One region of the Hymenobacter sp. 102 genome, then DNA from elsewhere that is predicted to be linked to it. Evidence: riboswitches for the same ligand, from Rfam matches in the RefSeq annotation. Region 1 holds a riboswitch; the other holds the start of a gene.

Region 1 (4,291 bases):
CGGCCTGAACCTGGACTTCATCTACTCCCTGATGCGCGCCGATTACGCCCAGGGCACTATCGTGGTGCTGTTGCTGCTGGGCAGTCGGCTGTTCGATGGCGTAACGGGCGTGAACGGGCTGCTGCTGGTTACCTCGCCCCGCTACCGGTTTGATCTACTCTTCAACGTTTCGCTCTCCTTGCTCACCATCGGGCTGAACCTCGTGCTCATCCCCCGGCTGGGTATGGTGGGGGCGGCCGTGGCGGCGGTGGCGGCGCAGGTGAGCATCAACCTGGCCCGCACGTGGTTTGTGTGGCACAGCTTCCGGATGCAGCCATTCACCTGGCGTATTCCCTTGATTCTGGGCATTGCGGCCGTGGCCGGCGGGGCCGCCTGGCTGGTACCGGCCGTCGGCTCACCCTTCCTCACCATGCTGCTGCGCTCCGCGGTGCTCACGGCCGTGTACGGCGGCCTAGTGCTGGTGACGGGCACTGCCCGCGCTGCTGCAAAATATCAGGAAGCGGCTAGGGAGATAGGCAACACTTTACGTTCTTAATCAGACCCATACAATCTGACGACTACGCCCTATTCATCCCCACTGATGATATGCCGATTCCGGGCGGCAGCGTAAGGCCACGTGATAGCGCGGGGCGGGTCGAGGTAATAGCGGTAAGCTAGGGCCATCTGTCGCGCGGCTTCCTCCACAGGCATTCGGCCAGTTGCAGTACCCAAGCCCGGACATACGACCACCCGGATACGTTCCTGCGGGGTATTAAATGCGGTAACGGCTTCGATCAGAGCCTTCATAGCCAAGTAGACGTGATCTGTGGCGTGGATAGGCATGGGCACACGCATAGTGGGCGTGTGTGCCACGTAAGGGTGCCGGGAGTGACCAGTTTCTACGATAAAACTAGTACCAACGGGCTGTTCACCCGTGTAGTGCTTTATGATATGCGCTTGCACCCGTTCCTGGAGTTCAGAGCCAAAAAAGCGGGTGATGGCCAAATCGACACCCCCATCCATGAGCCCAAAGGAATTGGCTGCGCTGACCATGCAGTCGAAATCCGGCACCTGCTCAAATCGGCTGTGGAGAATTTCAACTGCCTGATAAGGTGCGAAAGCCTGTCGCCAAGCGTTACACAAAGAGGCATTGGGGTCGACCAAAATGAGTTTTTGCATAGAGGATAATCTTGAGCCGTACGGTCTGATATGGCTCAAACATACTTCCTTTTAGACGATGCGCGCTAAGCGAAAATACCCGTGACGGTGCGGCATTACAGCCAGCAATCAGGTTCTTGAAAAAAGAAAAATTTGCAAGTGTAAAATTTCGTCCCGTACCTTTGGGGCACCAATTCTTTTACCCACAAAGGATTGTTTTTATACAGAGGCGTGGAGAGACAGGCTCCCTGAAGCGCCGGCAACCAGCGGAAAATCCGAAACGGTGCCAAGTCCTGACCATATAAAAACAACGAACCGTGAACCGCTTCTTCAACTTCGCCGCCGCATCCGCTACCTCCTGTGCTGTACAGCATGGCTGTTGTGCGATGATGGTGATGCCCTGTTGTTGTAAGTAGGCACGAACCACTTCCCTTTTGCTGGTTCGGGTGCTGCCCCCGGCCGACTAACGCCCTAGCGGGTGCCGCGTCGGAGTAGCGCCTCCGTGTATTCTCGTTCCGCCTGTTGCCTTCTGGCTGCCGTCTGCGTGCGGCCGGGCACCTGCTGTGGAACCATCTTCCGGCCGGAATGCCGCGCCCCAGGCGGGCCGCTTCCTCCTCCCCCTCTTCCTGCCATGCCTGCAGCTGATGCTGCGCCGGCCGTCCACGCCCAGCTGGACCGCCTGCGCCCTCTCGTAGTGGCCGCCTCCGCCCTGGAGCGGCTGCGTCTGGTAGCCGACACCTTCCCCGGTCAGGCCGTTTTTTCCACCTCGTTCGGGCTGGAAGACCAGATACTCAGCCACCTGATTTTCGCCCACGACCTGCCCATTGAGGTGTTCACCCTCGATACCGGCCGCAACTTCCAGGAAACCTATTCTACCTGGAACAAGACGCTGATCCGGTACCAGAAGCCCATTTCGGTGTATGCCCCCCAGCGCGAGGACCTAGAAGAGCTGCTCCTGCAGAAAGGCCCCAACTCGTTCTACGAGAGCGTGGATAACCGCAAGCAGTGCTGCCACATCCGCAAGGTGGAGCCCCTGAACCGGGCTCTGGCCGGCCGCGGCGCCTGGGTCACCGGCATCCGGGCCGAACAATCCCAGAACCGGCAGACGATGGACCCCGTGGAATGGGACGCGGCGCACAACCTCGTGAAAATCCACCCGCTGTTCGACTGGACCTGGGAGCAGGCGCTGGCCTTTGTGCAGCAGGAGGGCATTCCGGTGAACCCGCTGCACCAGCAGGGCTTCGTGAGCATCGGCTGCGCCCCCTGCACCCGCGCCATCAAGCCCGGCGAGGATTTCCGGGCCGGCCGCTGGTGGTGGGAAGACCTCTCAGCCAAAGAGTGCGGCCTGCACGCCACCGCCCCCCACGACGGCCCCGACCCGGTGGTGGAGCCGGTGCCAGCCGGATAGTAAGCTGTAGAGACGCGACACTTCGCGTCTCGTCGTCAGAACGACAAGAACGGCGCAGCCAACCCAACATCAGCACGCGGGAGACGCGAAGTATCGCGTCTCTACAACCAAAAAAGCACTTGAAATCCAGACAACTATGAGTACCACTTTCGATTACCTCGACCGGCTGGAAGCCGAAGCCATCCACATCCTGCGGGAGGTGGCGGGGCAGTTTGAGCGGCCGGCCCTGCTGTTTTCGGGCGGCAAGGATTCCATTGTGCTCACGCGCCTGGCCGAAAAGGCCTTCCGCCCTGGCCGCTTCCCCTTCCCGCTGGTGCACGTGGATACCGGCCACAACTTCCCCGAGGTGCTGCAGTACCGCGACGAGCTGGCCGCCCGCCTGGGGGAAAAGCTGGTGGTGCGCAAGGTGGAGGACACCATCCGGCGGCAGCGCCTGCGCGAGCCGGGCGGCAAGTACCCCAGCCGCAACCCGCTGCAGACCTACACGCTGCTGGAGGTAATCGAGGAGTTTGAGTTTGACGCCTGCATTGGCGGGGCCCGCCGCGACGAGGAGAAGGCCCGGGCCAAGGAGCGCATCTTCTCGGTGCGCGACGAGTTTGGCCAGTGGGACCCCAAGCGCCAGCGCCCCGAGCTTTGGAACATTTACAACGGCCGCATTCAGAAGGGCGAAAACGTGCGCGTGTTCCCCATTTCCAACTGGACGGAACTGGACGTGTGGCGCTACATCCAGCGCGAAAACATTCCGCTGCCCGACATCTACTTCGGCCACGAGCGCACCTGCGTGGTGCTGCCCTCGGGCCAGCTGCTGGGCCTCACCGAGCATTTGCAGCTCGATGACGAAGACGAAATCGTGACCCGGCAGGTACGCTTCCGCACCGTGGGCGACTCCACCTGCACCGCCGCCGTGGAAAGCGACGCGGCTACCGTGGAAGACATCATCCAGGACCTGCTGCTGGCCAAAGTAAGCGAGCGGGGCGCCACCCGCCTCGACGACAACATCTCCGAAGCCGGCATGGAAGACCGCAAGCGCAACGGATACTTTTAAGTGGTGAAGTTGTGAAAGGTGAAGTTGTGGAAATTCTCCCGCTTCACCCCAACAGCACAGCAATTCACAATTTCACAAACTCACAATTTCACCTCATGGACTTACTACGATTTATCACCTGCGGGAGCGTGGACGACGGCAAAAGCACCCTGATTGGGCGGCTGCTGTATGACTCCGAATCGGTGTCGCTGGACGTACTGGCGGCGCTGGAGAAGCGGCAGGCTTCTAATGGCACCGTGGATTTGGCGTTGCTGACCGACGGCCTGCGCGCCGAGCGGGAACAGGGCATCACCATCGACGTGGCCTACAAATACTTCACTACCCCGCGCCGCAAGTTCATCATCACCGATGCGCCCGGCCACGTGCAGTATACCCGCAACATGGTGACGGGGGCCAGCAACGCCGATCTGGCCATTGTGCTGGTGGATGCCCGCCAGGGCGTGATTGAGCAAACCCGCCGCCACACCCTCATTGCCGCGCTGCTGGGCATCCGGCACTTTGTGCTGGCCGTGAACAAGATGGACCTGGTGAACTACGACGAGGCGGTGTTTGCCCGCATTGCCACCGACTACGCCGAGCTCACCAACCACTTCCACCTCCCCGCCGCCACGGCCATTCCGCTGAGCGCCTTGCAGGGCGACAACGTGGTGAAGCCCAGCCAGCATCTGCCCTGGTACACCGGCCCGAGCCTGCTGGAACAT
Region 2 (4,291 bases), 2.5 Mb from region 1:
AACTGAGTAGAGAGTGATTAAGTAGCCGGGTAATCACCTGTTGATCAGTACAGATTACTCAGTTACTCAGGCACTCAACTACTCTCCCGCGGTTCCCGGTCTTCCCGCTCATTGAGGCCGATGCGCTGCCAGCCGGGCACGTCGGCCATGCCTACGTAGCCGATTTCTTCCTGGGCCAGCGGATGGGCGTAGTAGCTCTCCGTCAACTCAGCCAGCATTTCCTCGAAGAAGCGGTTTTGCGGTAACTGCTGCCAGTTTTCGCCCGGAGCTTCGCCGGCTGCCAGCTGCCCGATTACCTGGTCCTGCTGCGCCGGCGTCAACTCAACAAAGGCCTGCTCAAAGATCTGCTGCGCCGCCTGGTTGATGCCGCCTAAGCCCAGACGGTACGCTTCCCGGTCGGGGGGCATGGCGTCGTAGCGCCAGCCGTCGGCAGTGCCGGCCAGCAGGCGCTTATCTATGTTAGGAGCCAGCTCGATGGGCGTTTCCCGCTCGGGCTGGGGGAATACGCGGGCGGCCACGGCTTGCAGCAGTGCGTAGGTATCGGCGTCGAAAAACTGGGGCTGATAATTGGCCGGGGCATTCAGGCGGGCCTCCAGCGCAGCGCGGGTTGCGGGCGTTACCTGGTCGGTAGCCAGCAGGGCCCGGACGGTACCTTCGGGATAGTGGGGCATATGGTGAATGAGTAAATGAGTGAATGAGTGAGTAGTGAGCAGTTGGAATGAGTTACTGCACGTAGCTTCCCTCATTCACTCATCTACTCATTCACCTACTGGTCGCTGCTCATTTTGCCGCCGGTTACGTGCACCAGCGAGCCGGTCATGAAGGAGCCATCCTGGGAAGCCAGCAGCACGTAGGCCGGAGCCAGCTCTTCCGGTTGGCCGGGGCGGGCCAATGCCACCTCGTAGCCAAACTTCTCAATTTCCTCTCGGGGCATGGTGCCGGGAATGTTGGGCGTCCAGACCGGGCCGGGCACTACGCAGTTTACCCGGATACCCCGCTCGCCCAAGTGAGTAGCCAGGCTCTTGGTAAGGGCGTGAATGGCTGATTTGGTGCAGGCATAATCAATCAGAATTGGAATGCCCGTCAGCCCCACAATGCTGCCGGTGTTGATAATACAGTCGTCCTTTTTGAGGTGCGGCACGGCCGCCTGGGCCATCCAGATATAGCCGAGAATGTTGGTATCGAAGGTGCGGCGGATCTGCTCCTCGGGAATGTCCTCGAACTTCTCCTGCGCCATCTGGAAGGCGGCATTGTTGACCAAAATGTTGAGGCCGCCCAGCTCGGCGCGGGTACGGCGCACGGCCTGCTTGCACTGCTCCGGGTCGCGCACGTCCAGCTGCAGCAGAATGCAGCGGCGGCCCTGGGCTTCCACGAGGCGCTTGGTTTCCTCGGCATCCACCACATTTTCGTTGAACAGTACGGCTACGTGAGCTCCTTCCATGGCAAAGGCCACGGCCACCGCCCGGCCAATACCGGAGTCGGAGCCAGTTACCAGCGCAATCTTGTCCTGCAACTTACCAGCGGCGCGGTAGGTGCTGAAATTCATGGCAGGCTGCAGCTTCATATCGGCCTGTTTGGCGGGATAAGGCAGCGTCTGGGCGTGCTGTTTCATATCCTTGGCCGTAGGCCGCTTCACGGGGGCGGGTGCTTCGGCGGCGGCTTTGGCAGCCTGTTTGGCAGCGGGCGTAGCGGCCGTTTTGGCGGTTTTACCAGTAGCAGGGGTATCGGGGGTGGCAGCTTTTTTGGGAGCCGCCGCTTTTTTAGCAGCCATAGAGCGGAGTGGTCAAGGAATACGATTGAGCTTATGCCTTACGCGAAACTGATGAGGTTGTTGAGCGCAGGCCAAATTGATGTACGTACACGCAGATGTTTATGCTTACAGAATTTCGGCATCTGCCGCATGGGCCCGGGTTTACATCAACTCACTACTACAGGCCCACGTACCACCTTTACCAACAGGAAGTTTACTTAGCCCTGTTTCCATCCGTTATGCCCACTAAGAAAACCACTGCTTCGCATACCACTGCCAAGAAAGAAGACCCCTGCTGGAAAGGCTACGAGCAAGCCGGCACCAAAAAGAAAGACGGTAAAACCGTACCCAACTGCATCAAGAAAGATTAGCTGCAACCCGGTACGCTGCAACAGGCCCGGCCGCACGTGTGCGGCCGGGCTTGTTGTTTTTCGGGCGTTGCGGCGTATCTTCGTCCTGTTACTTATCCAGAAAGACCGAGGGATTGGGCCCGATGACGTCTTAGCAACCTGAAATAAAACAAGGTGCTAACTCCCTTTCCACCGTCTTAGCGGGCGTTGGAAGAAGATAAGTGCGGAACCGGCCTGCGCGCCCGGCTCTTTCTGGATAGGCACTTTTCGCCGCTGATTTCCCTTAGAAGAGCCGATATGCCGACCGTTTCCCCTGCCCCCGCCCCCGTTGCATCCCCTCTCCACGATATCCTGCGCCGCCGCGTGCTGATTCTGGATGGTGCTATGGGTACCATGATTCAGCGCCATACGCTCACGGAGGACGATTTCCGGGGCCCGCGCTTCCAGGACCACCCCAGGCCTTTGCGCGGCAACAACGACCTGCTGAGCCTCACCCGGCCCGACATTATCAAAGGCATCCACGCCGAGTACTTTGCCGCCGGGGCCGACATGGTGGAAACGAATACGTTTTCGGGCACTACCATCGCCCAGGCTGATTATGCCCTGGAGCACATCGTGTACGAGTTGAACTACGAGTCGGCGCGTATTGCCCGCGAGGTAGCCGACGAGTTTGAACAGAAGGACCCCACGCGCAAGCGGTTCGTGGCCGGCGCCATCGGGCCCACCAACCGCACTGCCTCTCTCTCGCCCGACGTAAACCGGCCCGGCTTCCGCGCCGTGACGTTCGACGAGCTGGCTACGGCCTACCTGGAGCAGGTGCGCGGGCTGATTGACGGCGGCTCCGACGCACTGCTGATTGAAACCATCTTCGACACGCTGAACGCCAAAGCGGCTCTGTACGCGGTGCAGCAGTTCTTCGACGAGGGCGGCCGGGTGGTACCCATCATGATTTCGGGCACTATTACCGATGCCTCGGGCCGCACGCTGAGTGGGCAGACGGTGGAGGCCTTCTGGAACTCCATCCGCCACCTGCCGCTGCTGAGCGTGGGCCTGAACTGCGCCCTTGGGGCCGACCAGCTGAAGGTGTACATTCAGGAGCTGAGCCGCCTGGCCGACGTGCACATTTCGGCCTACCCCAACGCCGGCCTGCCCAACGCCTTTGGGGGCTACGATGAATCGGCCCAGGAATTTGCGGCGGTGGTGGAAAACTACCTGCAGGACGGGCTAGTGACGGTGGTGGGCGGCTGCTGCGGCACCACGCCCCAGCACATTGCCGAGCTGGCCAAGCTGGCCGATAAATATCAGCCCCGCCAACTGCCCGCCGTGAAGCCCGCCACCCGCCTCAGCGGCCTGGAGCCCTTCGGCATTACCGAGCAGAGCCTGTTTGTGAACGTGGGCGAGCGGTGCAACGTAACCGGCTCCCGCGCCTTCGCCCGCCTCATCCGCACCGGCAACTATGAGGCGGCCCTGCAGGTGGCCCGCGACCAGGTAGAGGGCGGCGCCCAGGTGCTGGACGTGAACATGGACGAGGGCATGCTTGACTCGGAGCAGGCCATGACCACCTTCCTGAACCTGATTGCCTCCGAGCCCGACATTGCCCGCGTGCCGGTGATGATTGACTCCTCGAAGTGGACGGTGCTGGAAGCCGGCCTCAAGTGCGTGCAGGGCAAGAGTATCGTCAATTCCATTTCCCTGAAAGAAGGCGAGGAAGCCTTCCGGGCCCACGCCCACAAAGTGCGCCAGTACGGGGCCGCCGTGGTGGTAATGGCCTTCGATGAGCACGGCCAGGCCGACAACTACCAGCGCCGCATCGACATCTGTAAGCGCAGCTACGACATCTTGGTCAACGAGGTAGGCTTCCCGGCCGAGGATATCATCTTCGACCCCAACATCCTGACCGTCGGCACCGGCATCGACGAGCACCGCAACTACGCCCTCGATTTCATTGAGGCCGTGCGCTGGATTAAGGCCAACCTGCCCGGCGCCCTGACCAGCGGGGGCGTCAGCAACATCAGCTTCGCCTTCCGGGGCAACGACGTGGTGCGCGAGGCCATGCATTCGGCCTTCCTCTACCACGCCATCCGGGCCGGGCTGGATATGGGCATTGTGAACCCCGGCCAGCTGGCCGTGTACGACGATGTGCCCCGGGAATTGCTGGAACTGGTGGAAGACGTGCTGCTAAACCGCCGCC

Evidence for each region. Region 1 has a riboswitch for S-adenosylmethionine ahead of ACN19L_RS00610 (phosphoadenylyl-sulfate reductase). Riboswitches for the same ligand answer to the same signal wherever they lie in the genome.
Region 2: it holds a riboswitch for S-adenosylmethionine, as region 1 does, so the genes downstream of both, metH (methionine synthase) here and ACN19L_RS00610 (phosphoadenylyl-sulfate reductase) in region 1, are expected to answer to the same signal.

Annotation. Positions count from the first base shown of each region.
Region 1 is NZ_CP188172.1:127,059-131,349, reverse strand. It holds gene ACN19L_RS00620 (lipopolysaccharide biosynthesis protein) at 1-535, shown strand, start outside; gene ACN19L_RS00615 (macro domain-containing protein) at 565-1,158, opposite strand; SAM riboswitch class I at 1,354-1,445, shown strand; gene ACN19L_RS00610 (phosphoadenylyl-sulfate reductase) at 1,769-2,545, shown strand; gene cysD (sulfate adenylyltransferase subunit CysD) at 2,682-3,590, shown strand; gene ACN19L_RS00600 (sulfate adenylyltransferase subunit 1) at 3,686-4,291, shown strand, end outside.
Region 2 is NZ_CP188172.1:2,624,686-2,628,976, forward strand. It holds gene ACN19L_RS11290 (gluconate 2-dehydrogenase subunit 3 family protein) at 75-671, opposite strand; gene ACN19L_RS11295 (SDR family oxidoreductase) at 767-1,771, opposite strand; gene ACN19L_RS11300 (hypothetical protein) at 1,990-2,121, shown strand; SAM riboswitch class I at 2,211-2,324, shown strand; gene metH (methionine synthase) at 2,398-4,291, shown strand, end outside.